2 regions of the Streptomyces sp. NPDC002853 genome follow, and region 2 is predicted to be linked to the other one. Evidence: riboswitches for the same ligand, from Rfam matches in the RefSeq annotation. Region 2 holds a riboswitch; the other holds the start of a gene.
The links. Region 2 has a riboswitch for cyclic di-AMP ahead of ACWD02_RS13355 (C40 family peptidase). Riboswitches for the same ligand answer to the same signal wherever they lie in the genome.
Positions count from the first base shown of each region.

Region 1 (7,447 bases), on a different contig from region 2:
GGTGATCGGCGGCGGGATCGTCGGTCTGTCGACGGCGTATGCCATCACGCGTGCCGCGCCGGGGACGCGGGTCACCGTCCTGGAGAAGGAACGCGGCCCCGCCAGGCACCAGACGGGACGCAACAGCGGGGTCATCCACAGCGGGATCTACTACCGCCCCGGCTCGCTGAAGGCGCGGTACGCGGTGCGGGGCGCCGCCGAGATGGTCAAGTTCTGCGCGGAGTACGGCATCGCGCACGAGGTCACCGGCAAGCTCATCGTCGCCACGGAGCGCTCCGAGCTGCCCCGCCTGCACGCCCTCGTCCAGCGCGGCCGGGAGAACGGCATTCCGGTGCGGGAGCTCGGCCCCGCCCAGATCTCGGAGTACGAACCGGAGGTGCGGGGCCTCGCCGCGATCCAGGTCGGCACCACGGGGATCTGTGACTACGGCTCGGTGGCGGAGCACCTCGCGGACGCCTCCGGGGCCGATGTGCGGTACGGCGCGGAGGTCGTCCGCATCGACCGGCGCGCGGGGCTCGGGGTGGCCGTCCGCACGGCCGACGGCTCGGTGGTGCGGGGAAAGGTCCTGGTCAACTGCGCGGGACTGCAGTGCGACCAGGTGGCGATGCTGGCCGGTGACGACCCCGGGATGCGGATCGTGCCCTTCCGTGGGGAGTACTTCGACCTGGCGCGGCCCGAGCTGGTGCGGGGCCTGGTGTATCCCGTGCCGGACCCGGCCTTCCCCTTCCTGGGGGTGCATCTGACGCGGGGCATCGGCGGCGGGGTCCACGTGGGGCCGAACGCGGTGCCGGCGCTGGCCCGCGAGGGGTACGGATGGGGTGTGGTGCGGCCACGGGAGCTGGCGGGGACGCTGAGCTGGCCGGGGTCCTGGCGCCTCGCCGGGCGGCACTGGCGGTATGGGGCCGGGGAGCTTCGGCGCTCCCTCTCCAAGGAGGCGTTCACCACGGCCGTGCGGAGGCTGCTGCCCGCGGTGACCTCAGATGATCTTGTGCCGGTGGCGGCGGGGGTGCGGGCGCAGGCCGTCCTGCGTGACGGGACGCTGGTGGACGACTTCCTCATCCGGGAGGGGGTGCGGACGGTCCACGTACTGAACGCGCCTTCGCCTGCGGCGACGGCTTCGCTCCCGATCGGGCGGGCTGTGGCGCGGCGAGTGCTTGCGGCTCTGTAGGGGCGGTCCCTGCGGGGCCTTCCCCGATCCCGCCCGCCCCCTTCCACTGAAATAGCCCGTCCGGCGTTTGAGGACGAACTCGGCGGAGCCGGTGATGACGGCACCCAAGGCCCCGGGCCAGATAAAATCGCCCCACTGTGCCTGAGTCGAACCCCGCCCCCGAGCGTCCCCACGCCCCCCGCCCGAAGGGCGAGCCCCGCTTCCCCGACGGGCCGTCGCCCGACCCCGCGGGGTCGCACTTCGAGCGCCGTATCCGCAGCTTCCAGCCCCGCAGGAGCCGTGTCACCACCGGCCAGGCGGACGCGCTCCAGCGGCTGTGGCCCAAGTGGGGCCTGGACATCGACGGGCAGCGGGTCCTCGACCTCGCCGAGCTGTTCGGCGCCGGACGTCCCGTCGTACTGGAGATCGGCTTCGGCATGGGCGAGGCAACCGCCCAGATGGCCGCCGACGACCCGGACACCGGCATCCTCGCCGTCGACGTACACACCCCGGGCCAGGGAAACCTCCTCGGCCTCGCCGAGCGGAACGGCCTGGACAACGTCCGCGTCGCGAACGGCGACGCCGTCATCCTGCTCCGCGAGATGCTCCCGCCCGCCTCCCTCGACGGCCTGCGCGTCTACTTCCCCGACCCCTGGCCCAAGGCCCGCCACCACAAGCGCCGCATCATCCAGCCCGATTTCCTCGACCTCGCCGCACCCCGCCTCAAGCCCGGCGCGGTGCTGCACTGCGCGACCGACTGGGAGCCGTACGCCGAGCAGATGCTGGAAGTCCTCACCGCGCACCCCGCCTTCGAGAACACCGAGGCCGACGGCGGGTACGCGCCCCGCCCCGCCTTCCGTCCCCTCACCCGTTTCGAGGGCCAGGGTCTGGACAAGGGGCATGTCGTCCACGACCTGCTGTTCCGCCGTACCTCCGGCCACGAGGGCTGAGACACCGTCGCGGGCGGGCCCCGTCCCTCGTTAGGGTCAACGGGTGGCCACCCGTTCAGCGCACCCTCACCCCCCGATGCCCCCCGCAGGGCCCGCCGGGCTGCGGCACGCGCGCTGGTGGCAGCGGCGCGCGATACGCGCGGCCGCCCTGGTCACGCTGCTCGCCCTGTCGGGCCTGGTGATCCTGGCCCTGGTCAGGGAGCAGACCGGCACGCAGGGCTTCCTGGTCGGGCTCGGTCTCGCGACGCTGCCCGTGCCGCTCCTGGTGGCCGCCTTCCGCTGGCTGCAGCGCGTCCAGCCGGGCCCCTGGCGGAATCTGATCTTCGCCTTCGCCTGGGGCGCCTGCGCCGCCGCCCTCATAGCCATCGTCGCGAACAGCTTCGCGACCCGCTGGATAGCCACCGCCACGGCCGACCCCACCAGCGCGGACACCCTCGGCGCGACGGTCATAGCCCCGATCGTCGAGGAGAGCGCGAAAGCCGCGGCCGTACTGCTCGTCTTCCTCTTCCGCAGACGCGAGTTCACCGGCATCGTCGACGGCGTCGTGATCGCCGGGGTGACCGCCACCGGCTTCGCGTTCACCGAGAACATCCTCTACCTGGGCAGCGCCTTCGGCACCGACCAGCTCAACGGCGAGACCGGGCTCACGTCCGTGACGGCGGCGACCTTCTTCGTGCGCGTCGTGATGTCGCCCTTCGCGCACCCGCTGTTCACCGTGCTCACCGGCATCGGCTTCGGCATCGCCGCGCTCGGCACCGGCCGGCAGAACTGGCGGCGCGTCCTGCTCCCGCTCGCCGGACTGCTCCTCGCCATGGGCCTGCACGCCCTGTGGAACGGCTCGGCCAGCTTCGGGGAGTACGGCTTCTTCGCGGTGTACGCGACGTTCATGCTGCCCGCGTTCGGTCTGCTCACCTGGCTGGCGATCTGGACCAGGCAGCGCGCCCTGCGCGTCGTGCGCGCGGAACTGCCCGCCTACGCGATCGCGGGCTGGCTCACCGCTCCCGAGCCGTACGCGCTCGGCACGATGCGCGCCCGCACCCTCGCCCGCGACTACGCCTCGTACACCCAGGGCAAGGCCGCGGCCCGCGCGGTCGCCCAGTACGAGGCGTACGCGACGTCTCTCGCGCTCCTGCGCCACCGGGGACGCCGGGGCAAGGCGGGCGCCGACTTCGTCGTACGGGAGCGGGAGTTGCTGCACGCGCTGTGGGAGCGCCGCGAGGCCGCGCGCCCCGCCCTGGCCTACGCGGCACGCGCGACGGCACCCGTACTCGTACCGATGCCGCCGCCGTACGGATACCGGCAGCCGTACCCACAGCCCTACGCGCAGCCTTACGCGCCACAGCAGCCCTACGCGCAGCCGCACCCCTACGGATATCCGCACGCCCAGCCGGCGATGCCCTACCCCGCGTACAACCCCTACCGGGGCTAGGCCGAGGCCGCCGTCAGCGTCGACAGCTCGGCGTCCGTCAGTTCGAGCTCGCCCACCGCGAGCAGCGCGGGCAGCTGCTCGACCGTACGGGCCGACGCGATCGGCGCCGCCACCGTCGGCTGGGCCGCGAGCCACGCGAGGGCGACCGTCGCGAGCTCGGCGCCACGGGCCTCGGCGACCTCGTCGAGCGCGGCGAGCACACGCCGGCCGCGCTCGGTCTCCAGGTGCTTGCCGGCGCCCTCGGCCCGCGCGCTGTCGACCTTCGCACCCGGGCGGTACTTGCCGGTCAGGAAGCCCGAGGCGAGCGCGTAGTACGGGACGGCGGCGAGGCCCGAGCGGGAGGCGACCTGCTCCAGCGGGCCCTCGTACGTGTCGCGCGAGACGAGGTTGTAGTGCGGCTGAAGGACCGAGTAGCGCGCGAGGCCCTCGCGGTCGGAGAAGTCCAGGAACTCCTGGAGCCGCTCGGGGGTCACGTTGGACGCGGCGATGGCGCGCACCTTGCCGGACGTCACCAGGTCGTCGAGCGCGCCGATGACCTCCTCGACCGGGACGGCCGGGTCGTCGTAGTGCGTGTAGTAGAGGTCGATGTAATCGGTGCGCAGACGGCGCAGCGACTCCTCGGCACCGGCCTTGATGGTGTTCGCGGACAGGCCCTTGAAGTCGGGGTGGGCACCGACCTTGGTGGCGAGCACGACGTCGGAACGGTTGCCGCGCGCGGCGAACCAGTTGCCGATCACGGTCTCGGACTCGCCGCCCTTGTTGCCGGGCACCCAGGCCGAGTAGACGTCGGCGGTGTCGATGAAGTTGCCGCCCGCGGCGGTGTAGGCGTCGAGCACGTCGAAGGACTGCGCCTCGTCGGCCGTCCAGCCGAAGACGTTGCCGCCCAGGGCGAGCGGGAAGACCTCGAGGTCGGACGAGCCAAGCTTGCGGAGAGAAGTCATGAGGGGATCAACACCTGTACGGAGCATGGAATTCCGTACGACCCCCGCTTTCGGGGAGGAGCGGGCATGCCGGACCGGCAGCCCTGACGTCGGGGGGTTGTCGCCAGGACCGCCGGGGTACTGGGGTTACCTCAGATCGACTGACCCTTGCCGCGCAGCCACGCCGCCGGGTCGACCCCGGTGGAGTCGCCGCCCGGGTGGACCTCCATGTGGAGGTGGGCGCCGGTGACGTTGCCGGTCGCGCCGACGCGGCCGATGGTCTCGCCGGTGGTGACCTTCTGGCCGGCGCTGACGCTCATCGAGGACTGGTGGCAGAGCCAGATCTCGGTGCCGTCGTCGAGTTCGAGGATCGTGCGGTAGCCGTACGCCCCAGCCCAGCCGGCTTCCTTGATGGTGCCGGAGTGGACGGCCTTGATGGGCGTGCCCGTCGGAGCCGCGAAGTCCAGGCCGGTGTGGTAGCCGGAGGACCACATGGAGCCGGGCTGACCGAAGGTGCCGGTGAGCGTGTACGAGGCGACGGGGAGCGTGTAGCTCTTCGCGAGCTTGGCCAGGCGCTCCGCCTCGGCCTTCTTCTTGGCGGCGGCCTCGGCCTTCTTCTTCGCGGCGGCCTTCTCGGCGGCGATCTTCTTCTCGGCCGCGGTCTGCTTGGCGGCGGCCTGGGCGGCGGCCTGCTTGACGGCGGCTTCCTCGGCGGCCTTCTGGACCGCGTCGTCCGCCTGGTCCTGCTGGTTCTCCGCCTGCTCCATGATGCGGGCCCGCAGTGCCTCGCCCGCGTCCGTGGTGCCCTGCTCGGTGTCGGCGGCGCTGAGGCCGGCGGCACTGAGCGGCGCTGCAGCGGTCACCACGCCGTTGTCCGCGGAACCCGAGTCGGCCGAGTCGTCGGATATCAAGGACCCCACGCCCGGAAGCGACTTGGCCTCCGGCAGCGAGTCCGTGACGGCCGAGAGGTCCGGCATCGCGATGGAGACCGGGGGCTTGCCGTCCTGCGCGGTGGCGATGCCGCCCGCGCCGACGGCGGCGATGACGCCTACGCCGAGAACCGTGGAGCTGCGGGCGAGCCCGCCACCACCCCGCTTGTGGACGCGGTGCCTGCCGCGGACGGGACGGATGGACTCCTCGGTGGGGTTCCATTCCTCCCAGGAATTGTCGTCGTACCCACCGAAATCGTCGTCATTCGGTACGTAAACGCCTTGGGGGGCAGGGCGGTTGGACGCCACTGGGGCGCACTCCTTTCCTTCCTTCTCGCCTACCGGGTTAGCTGACGGGTTCGGAGCAGGAAGGTCTCCTACGAGCATCTGGCACGGAGGCACAGATGCCCGATTCACCCCAATTAGTGGTTCCCCGGCTCCCTTTCGGGATTAGGCGCGTGCGCGCGGAGCCGACTCGAGTGACGGCTGGGACGACCGCGCTGCGTTATCGAACGTTAATAGACAGCGGGCCGGTATTCCAAGCTGTTCCGACTGATCGTTAACGCACATGGCACGTACTTATCGGGACACCGGGGGCCGGAACGGGGCGAGTTGACCCCACTTCTTCACACACCGGAGCTTCACATCTCCTTGACAGTACGTCAGTTGTTATGCGGAGTGGTGTCCTTCCGTCACGGCCGGTGACAGGGGCCGCCGCACCGCGAGCAACGCCATGTCGTCGGTCCCCCCGCCCCCGGTGTGCCGCCGCACTTCCTCGACGAGCGTCGTCAGGAGCGCGTCGGGGCCGCCCGGCCCCGGGAAGATCCGGCCGCCGAGCCGCGCCGCCGGGTCGTAGAACTCGCCCCGGACGTCACGCGCCTCGGAGAGCCCGTCGGTGTAGAGCAGCAGCATCGCCCCCGGCGGGAACTCCGTCTCGTCCGCGCGGTCCGGCCAGGCGCCCAGGTCGCCCATCCCGAGCGGCAGCGCGGGCTCGGTGGCGGACATGACGCACAGCCGTCCGTCGCCGCGCAGGAGCAGCGGGCCCGGGTGCCCGCGGTTGATGAGACGCACCAGACCGTCGCCGTGCGGGATCTCCGCGAGGACGGCCGTGGTGAATCCCTCGAAGGCGTCGAGCCCGTCGCGCCGTGTGCCCTCACGCGCGAGGGCACGCTCCAGGCGCTGCGCCACGGCCTCCAGCGTGGTCTCCTGCTCGGCGGCCTCCCGGAACGCCCCGATCACCACGGCGACGGCCGCCACCGCGCCCATGCCCTTGCCCCGTACGTCGCCGACGATGACGCGGACACCGTGCGGGGTGTCCTGCACCGCGTACAGATCGCCGCCGATGAACGCGTCGGCCTCCGCGGCCTCGTACCGCGCCGCGACGTCGAGACCGCCGATGTGGGGGTCCGGCTGCGGCAGCACCGCGCGCTGGGCGGCCTCGGAGATGGAGCGGGCGGACGCGAGCTGTCTGTCGCTGCGGCGTACGACGCGGTTGATGACGACGGCGAGAACGGCGACGGTCGCCACCGTGATCAGTTCGGTGACGGCCTCGACGTCGGTGGTGGTGCTCGTCTTGAAGTGCAGGGCGAGCACGGCGGTGCAGGAGGCGGCGCCGATGAGGACGGTGCTGAGCAGCGAGTAGAAGGGCGCTGCGATGAGCGGGGCCGCGGTGAACAGGGGTACGGCGGTGAACCTGGGCGGGGTAGAGACGTCGTACACGATCCCGAGGACGATGAGCAGCAGGGGGAGAGCCCGCACGAGCGCACGCTCGTGCCGGACATCGGGACGCCTGCCGCCGCCCCCGCCGATTCCTCCTCGCTGCCCCACTCACTCAGGGTTCCCGGAGGGGCGGCGTGGGGCGACCGGTGTGGGCCGACCGGGCTATCGGCCGGACTGTCCTCTGGCAGCGCCTTCACCGCGGCGGAAAACACCGAAGGCCCGGATCCATTTCTGGATCCGGGCCTTCGGTCTTTAGTAGCGGGGACAGGATTTGAACCTGCGACCTCTGGGTTATGAGCCCAGCGAGCTACCGAGCTGCTCCACCCCGCGCCGTTGAATGCAACTCTACGCCA
Region 1 is NZ_JBSFUS010000016.1:16,859-24,305, forward strand. Features, by position in the region: gene lhgO (L-2-hydroxyglutarate oxidase) at 1-1,168, shown strand, start outside; gene trmB (tRNA (guanosine(46)-N7)-methyltransferase TrmB) at 1,306-2,097, shown strand; gene ACWD02_RS36600 (PrsW family glutamic-type intramembrane protease) at 2,174-3,526, shown strand; gene ACWD02_RS36605 (aldo/keto reductase) at 3,523-4,467, opposite strand; gene ACWD02_RS36610 (M23 family metallopeptidase) at 4,599-5,684, opposite strand; cyclic di-AMP (ydaO/yuaA leader) riboswitch at 5,696-5,842, opposite strand; gene ACWD02_RS36615 (PP2C family protein-serine/threonine phosphatase) at 6,045-7,202, opposite strand; tRNA gene ACWD02_RS36620 (tRNA-Met) at 7,351-7,424, opposite strand.
Region 1: it holds a riboswitch for cyclic di-AMP, as region 2 does, so the genes downstream of both, ACWD02_RS36610 (M23 family metallopeptidase) here and ACWD02_RS13355 (C40 family peptidase) in region 2, are expected to answer to the same signal.

Region 2 (7,447 bases):
CTGCCCGAGTTCACCGACCGCTCCAGTTCGGGCACCCGGACGCTGGACCCCTATGCGAAGCTGCTCGAGGAGCGCATCGTCTTTCTGGGGACGCCGATCGACGACACGTCGGCCAACGACGTGATGGCGCAGTTCATGCACCTCGAATACCTGGCGCCCGACCGCGACATCGCGCTCTACATCAACTCCCCCGGCGGCTCGTTCAGCGCGATGACCGCGATCTACGACACGATCCAGTTCGTCTCCTGCGACGTGGAGACGACCTGTCTGGGGCAGGCCGCGTCGTCGGCCGCCGTCCTGTTGGCCGCGGGCACCCCCGGCAAGCGGTTCGCGCTGCCCGGTGCCCGTGTACTGATCCACCAGCCCTCGCTCGCCGAGCCGGTGCACGGCCAGACCTCCGACCTGGCGATCCAGGCCGACGAACTCCTGCGCACCCGCGCGCAACTGGAGGGGCTGCTCGTCCGGCACACGGGGCAGAGCGCGCAACGCATCGCGGCCGACATCGAGCGGGACAAGATCCTCGACGCCGCCGAGGCAGTCGACTACGGCCTGGTGGACCGGATCATCGCGAGCCGCAAGTCCTCACCGCGCGGCCCGGACCCGCGCACCCCGGACGGAGGGTGAGCCACCGATGCTGCCGCCCGAACTTCCCCCGCTGCCCGCACTCACCCGCGCCGAGGGCGAGTTGATCGACCGGTACCTCGAAGTGGTCGATCTGCTGGGCCGGATCAACCCCGCCCGCACCTCGGACACCTACGGCGGACTGCGCGCCGCCCAGGCCCTGGTCGGCAGCGCGACGGCCCTGCGGGACGCGCTGACGCTCATGCACCAGCGGGGTGAAAGCGCCGTGCACGCACCGACGCTGGCGCGTGCGCTGCGCGTGCTCGACGGAGAGCGGCGGGCCGGGCGGGTCACCGTGCCGCCGCCGGCGGCGTCCTGAGCACCCGTCACCCCGGTCCTCGAACTCCGTTGCGTCCGGGGGCGATCTCAAACGAACCAAACGGGCTACCTCATTCGGCGTAGACATTCGTCCTTTTTCGAGACGTCTTCAGTTGCGTCAGTTGTGTACGCGTGGGCCGGAATTCCTCGTTCCGGTGCTGGTCGAACGATCGTCCGGCGCCCTCTTCGGCTCCCGAATCCGACCGTGTCCACCCGAACGGTTCAGCCGTGAGGAGCCTCACAAAACGCCGTTTCGGCTCGGAATTCGACCCCATGTCGGGTCAAGATCCTCTCCGACGACAAGCCCCCGCCATCAGCGGCGGGGCGGTCCGGGCGGACGCCGAGTCCTGCCGCCGCCCGGATGACCGGTCGACATCGGTGCATCGGCAGGAGTGGAGGACCCAGGCATGACGGGTCGGTCCGGAAGGTCCGGACACCGACCCTTGGGGTGAAGCCGCAGCACGCGGCCGGGCAACTTTGTCAGCCCGAATCCGACAGGTCATCCTTCACAGGCGGTTGACGAAGGGTTGCGCATGACTGCGCTGAATCAAGTTCCGTCGCTGCTCACCAGGGTCGGGTCCGTATCCGCCCTCACGCTCGCCGTCGTGGGCGGCACCCTTGTGGCCCCAGGGCTCACGTCGGAAGCAGAGGCCGCGACACACGGGACGAAGGCGCTCAAGATCGCCGCCTCCAAGAAGGGCTCTCCGTACCGCTACGGAGCCACCGGACCACACCGGTTCGACTGCTCGGGACTGACCCAGTACTCCTTCAAGCGCGCGGGCAAGAAGCTGCCTCGCACCGCCGCACAGCAGTACAACAAGACCCGCCACGTCTCCGCGTCCAACCGCGTCCGCGGCGACCTGGTCTTCTTCCACTCCGGCCGGAACGTCTACCACGTCGGCATCTATGCCGGTAAGGGCCGGATCTGGCACGCCCCCAAGTCGAACACCAAGGTGCGGCTCGAGAAGATCTGGACGAAGAGCGTCTCGTACGGCAGGGTGCGCTGATCATCCGTCACCGGCCGTCGGCCGGGCGGCGGCGGGGGCCTCAGGGCTGCTGCCGCCGCCCGGCCGGCCCCCGGGCGGTCCCCGGCAGGTCCTCCGGTCGGCGCGCCCGCCTGGCGTGGCGGGCGTCGGCGCGGATACTCGTGCGCCATGGCCGAAAACAACAGTTCTCCCGCCTCGGACGACCCACCGCGCGACAACCCACCGCGCAACGACCCACCGCGCAACGAGACGCGCTTCGAACGCGCCGACCGCAACTTCGCGGAGATCCTCCAGGAACTGCGCGTCACGCAGGCCGGGGTGCAGATCCTCTTCGCCTTCCTCCTGACGCTCGCCTTCACCGAGCGCTTCCCCTCGCTCGACACGGTGCAGCGCGCCACATACGTCACCACGCTGCTGCTCGCCGTGCTCGCCGCGGCGCTGTTCACCGCGCCGGCGGCCGTGCACAGGTCGCTGTTCGGGAAGCACTCCAAGCCGCTGATCGTGCGCGTCTCGTCCCGTCTCGCCGGCATCGGTCTCGTGGTCCTGGTGTTCGCGGTCTCGGGTGCCGTGCTCCTGGTCGTCGACGTGGCCGTGGGCCGCACCGGCGGGATCATCGCGAGCGCGGCCACGCTCGTGGTGTGCTCGGGCCTGTGGGGGCTGCTCCCCCTGCTGCTGCGCCGTGCGCGCGACGACGAGGAACCGGACGGCTCGGACGACGTCAGACCATCGCGGCCTCGGTGAGGAGCACGAGTCCGAGCACGCTCAGCGCGACGCCCGTGCCTCCCTCGATCGCACGGGCCGTACGCGGCTTGCGCAGCCACCGTCCCAGCCGGTCGACCAGGAGCGCGAGGACCGGGAACCACACCAGGGCGAGAGCCACGATGATCGACGCGAGCAGCAGGGTCCTCGGCATCGCGGGACTGCCCGCGGGCACGAACTGCGGCAGCACGCTGAGGAAGGTGATCGGCGCCTTGGGGTTGAGGACGTTGGTGAGGAAGCCCTGCCGCAGACTGCCCCCGACCGCCTCGTGCCCCGCGTCCTCCTGCACGCCGGAGTTCCCCGCAGGCCGCGCCGCCGACCGCAGCGCGCGATACCCCAGGTACAGCACATAGGCCCCGCCCAGCGCCTGCAGCGCCGTGAAGAGCGTGGGCACCGCCGTGAGGACCGCCGCGACCCCGGCCACCGCGAGCGCCGTGTGCACCAGGAGCCCGCCCGCCACACCGATCGCGCAGGCGACTCCGGCGCGGCGGGAGGTGAGGGCGTTGCGCACCACGACGGCGAAGTCGGCGCCCGGCATGGCGACCAGGCCGGCGGCGACCCCGGTGAAAGCGACCAGTTCTGCGTCCATGGCATCCACCCTGCCGTTCTTCTGCCTTCAGCAGGTATGTGGAATATCCTGGGTCTGCCTTAAGCAGCTGTTTACTCCAGCCGTTCACCCCCACGCCGCCGGGAGAGACCATGTACGACCCGACGCGGCTCGCCGCACTGGTGGCGGTTTCCGAGGCCGGGTCGATCACCCGCGCCGCCGAACGCCTCGGCTACACCGTGCCCGCCCTCTCCCAGCAGCTGGCCAAGCTCGAACGGGAGGCGGGCACCGCTCTCCTGGTCCGGCATCACCGCGGGGCGCGGCTGACCGGCGCGGGTGAGCTGCTGCTCGCGCGGGCCCGCCGGGTCCTGGACGAGATGGAGCAGGCCCGGCACGAACTGACCCAGCTGGCCGGCCTGTCCGGCAGCAGGCTGCGCGTGGGGACCTTCACCACCGCCGGAATCCATCTGGTGCCGCCCGCGCTGACCGCGTTCCGCCGCGCCCACCCGGACATCGATCTGACGGTACGGGGCTATGAACCGCCGCTCGGCATCGCGGCCGTGGCAGCGGGCGATGTCGACCTGGCCCTCACGCACACCTACGAGCCCGCGGATCCGGTGGCGCTGCCCGCGTCCGTGAGCGCGGAGCCGATCCTGGTCGAGGAGCTGGTCCTGGTGACCTCGCCGGGCCACGCGCTCGCGAGCGCCTCGTCGCGGCTGCCCCTGAGCGAACTCGCCGGACAGCCGCTCATCAGCATGGCGCCGACCCATCCGTCCCGGCAGGGCGTGGAGTCCGCGCTCGGACGGGCCGGCGCGACACCCGCGGTCCTGGTCGACACTCCGGGCTACGCGCTGGTGTGCGCACTGGTCAGCGCGGGGCTCGGCGTCGCCGTCGTACCGGAGATGGTGGCGCGGACGGCGGCCACCCCGGTGGGGACGAGACCGCTGGAGCCGGGCAATCTGCGGCGCACGATCTCGGTCGTCCACCGCACCGATGTGTCGCATCCGGCGGCGGACACCTTCCGTGCCCTGCTCCGGGGTGCGTTCGGCCGCTCAGCGGGGTGAGGGCGAGGGGGCCGGGGCCTCGCCGCGGACGGGCACGGTCCACGGCAGCTCGATCCAGACCGTCTTGCCGCCCTCGGGAGTGGGCGTGACCGACAGTCTGCCGCCGCACTCCATGGTCAGCCAGCGGATGATGACCAGGCCCCGGCCGTTGTCCTGCTGGACGGCGGCGGGCAGCCGCTTGGGGTAGCGGGGGTGGCTGTCGGTGACACCGATGCGCAGCTGCTCGTCCCGGTCCAGCTCGATGTCCACCCGGAAGGTGGGCGACTGGCCCCGGGTGTGCTGGACGGCGTTCGTGGCCAGCTCGGAGACGATGAGCCGGACCGTGTCGGCCGCCTCGGTCCCGCCCGGCAGGCCCCACTCGGCCAGGATGGTCGAGACGTATTTCCGGGCCGCGGAGACCGAGGCAGGATCGCTCGGCAGGGTGACGGATGCTTCCTGAAGGTCTGCCATGGCGACGCTGTCCCTTTCCCACCGGGGCTCGGCTCCGACTCGTAGCGAAGGCACGAGGACAGTCCCGGAATGGTGCTTCGCGCCAGACTGCCACTCTTGGACCCCTGAGAGGTGGCCATCCACCAAGATGTGCATATATCTGTCGCTCAAAGCGGTGAACTCTGCTACGAGAGACCGTATTTGGGCGCGAGGTCGGCGCTTCCTCTACTGTCGCCCCTGAACGGCCCGGGGGAGGCCGAAAAGAAACGCTCCGTCGGGAAGGAGACGGACATGCGGTACGGTCCCGCGGTGCGCCGCCGGAAACTCGGCGCCGAACTGCGTGCGTTACGCACGCAGGCCGGGCTCACCAGTGGCCAGGCGGCGGACCGGGTCGGCTGGCATCAGTCGAAGGTCAGCCGGATCGAGACGGGGCGTAGCAGCGTCAAGGCGGCCGACGTAGGTCTGCTGCTCGACGCGTACGAGGTGGCGGACCCCCAGCTCCGCCAGTTGCTGGTGGCCTTGGCGGGCTCGGACGACGACGGCGGACGGCGCCACTGGTGGCACGCCTATCGCGAGCTGCTGCCGCCCGCCTACCGCGACTTCATCAGCCTGGAGTCGCAGGCCTGTCGGATGCGCACCCTGGAGACCAGCGTCGTGCCGGGCCTGTTGCAGACGCCGGACTACGCGCGTGCGGTGACGCGGGCCGCGCTCGACGGGCTGCCCGAACAGCAGGTGGACACGCTGGTGGAGGTGCGTCTCGCCCGTCAGGACGTGCTGCGCACGGCCCCGCCGCTGCGACTGAGCGTGATCCTGGACGAGGCGGTGCTGCACCGGCCGGTGGGCGGCAGCGCGGTGCTCGCGGGCCAGTTGAAACGGTTACTGGAGGCGGCACAGTTGCCTCATGTACGACTTCAGGTGTTGCCGTTCGCCGCCGGAGAGCACGTGGGCCTCATCGGCCCTTTCGTTATTTTCTCATTTCCGAACATTGCTGATCTGGATGTGGTTGTTCTCGACCACTTGACGAGTAGCCTCTACCTCGAACGGAAAGAAGACCTCCAGGCCTACACGGAGGCCTTCAACTCCCTTCAGGGAAAGGCGCTTTCGCCCGAGGAATCAACGGATCACATCGCCGGGATACGTGACGGCGCGTAAGGGGGCACCATGACGGCACTGCCTCGGCACGTACCTTCAAGCACCTCTCTGTACGGCGCACGGTGGTACCGCAGCAGTCGCAGCAACGGCATGAACAACTGTGTGGAGACAGCCTCGCTCGCTTCAGGGCCGAAGCAGGGGCTGCTCGCCGTGCGTGACTCGAAGAACACGGCAGGGCCCGCCCTGCTCTTCTCGCCCACGACATGGGAGGCCTTCGTCCACGGCCTCCGGTGACTACCGGGGTGCGGCGCGGCTGATCACTCGTACGGCATCGGCGATCTGTCCGTCGGTGAGATCCGCACGGGCGGTCAGCCGCAGCCGCGAGATGCCGTCGGGCACCGACGGCGGACGGAAGCATCCGACGGCAAGGCCCGCGCCCCTGCAGTCGGCGGCCCACCGCACGGCCGCTTCCGGTGACGGCGCACGCACGGAGACGACGGCGGCGTCGGGACGTACCGCCGTAAGACCCTCCGCCGTGAGGCGTTCATGCAGCTCGGCCGCGACTGCGCGCGCCCGTGCGGCGCGCTCCGGCTCCGCGCGCAGCAACCGCAGGGCCGCGAGGGCGGCGCCCACGGCGGCGGGCGCGAGCCCCGTGTCGAAGATGAAGGTCCGGGCTGCGTTGACCAGGTGGTCGATGACCTTGGCGGGTCCGAGGACCGCACCGCCCTGGCTGCCGAAGGACTTCGACAGGGTGACCGTGGCCACCGTGTGGTCCGTGCCCGCGAGCCCGGCCCCCTGCGGGGCGCCGCGGCCGCCGTCGCCGAGCACGCCGAGCCCATGGGCGTCGTCGACGACGAGACCGGCGCCGAACTCCTGGCACACGGAACTGAGTTCGGTCAGCGGGGCCGCGTCCCCGTCGACCGAGAAGACGGTGTCCGAGACGACGATCGCGCGGCCCGCGTGCGTGTCCAGTGCCTTGCGCACCGCTTCGGTGTCGGCATGCGGCACCACCTGCGTCCCACCGCGCGCCAGGCGGCAGCCGTCGATCAGCGAGGCGTGGTTGCCCGCGTCCGAGACGATCAGCGAACCGTGCGGGGCGAGGGCGGTGACGGCGGCGAGGTTCGCGGCGTACCCGGAGGAAAGGACCAGGGCGGCCTCGAATCCGCAGAACTCGGCCAGCTCGCGTTCGAGTTCCGCGTGCAGTTCGGTGGAGCCGGTCACCAGCCGGGAGCCGGTGGCTCCGCCGCCCCAGCGCCGGGCCGCGGCCGCCGCGCCCTCGGTGATCCGCGGGTGCCTGGCCAGGCCCAGATAGTCGTTGCTCGCCAGGTCGAGGAGACCGCCGGCGTCGGCGGGGCGGGGACGCAGCGTACGGACGAGTCCGGCCCGTGCGCGCAGGCTCGCCTGCTCGTCGATCCAGTCGAACGGCGAGCTCGCCATGGGGGTCCCCTCCGGGTCGTCAGCACTGGCCGGTTTGTAGACAGTGCACAGACCCTAGCCGTCCGGCCACCGGGCCAGGATGTGGCAATACCCACACCTCCCAGCCTTTCTGTTGTGCGAAGTCTCCTTGGAAAGCGGGGCCCCCGTGCGTAAGGATCAGCGCCATGGATCTGCTGAACACGCTGGTGGACAAG
Region 2 is NZ_JBSFUS010000004.1:457,951-465,397, forward strand. Features, by position in the region: gene ACWD02_RS13345 (ATP-dependent Clp protease proteolytic subunit) at 1-624, shown strand, start outside; gene ACWD02_RS13350 (hypothetical protein) at 632-940, shown strand; cyclic di-AMP (ydaO/yuaA leader) riboswitch at 1,306-1,469, shown strand; gene ACWD02_RS13355 (C40 family peptidase) at 1,473-1,946, shown strand; gene ACWD02_RS13360 (DUF6328 family protein) at 2,094-2,666, shown strand; gene ACWD02_RS13365 (LysE family translocator) at 2,644-3,273, opposite strand; gene ACWD02_RS13370 (LysR family transcriptional regulator) at 3,384-4,295, shown strand; gene ACWD02_RS13375 (ATP-binding protein) at 4,284-4,745, opposite strand; gene ACWD02_RS13380 (helix-turn-helix domain-containing protein) at 5,016-5,876, shown strand; gene ACWD02_RS13385 (DUF397 domain-containing protein) at 5,886-6,110, shown strand; gene ACWD02_RS13390 (8-amino-7-oxononanoate synthase) at 6,111-7,253, opposite strand; gene bioB (biotin synthase BioB) at 7,418-7,447, shown strand, end outside.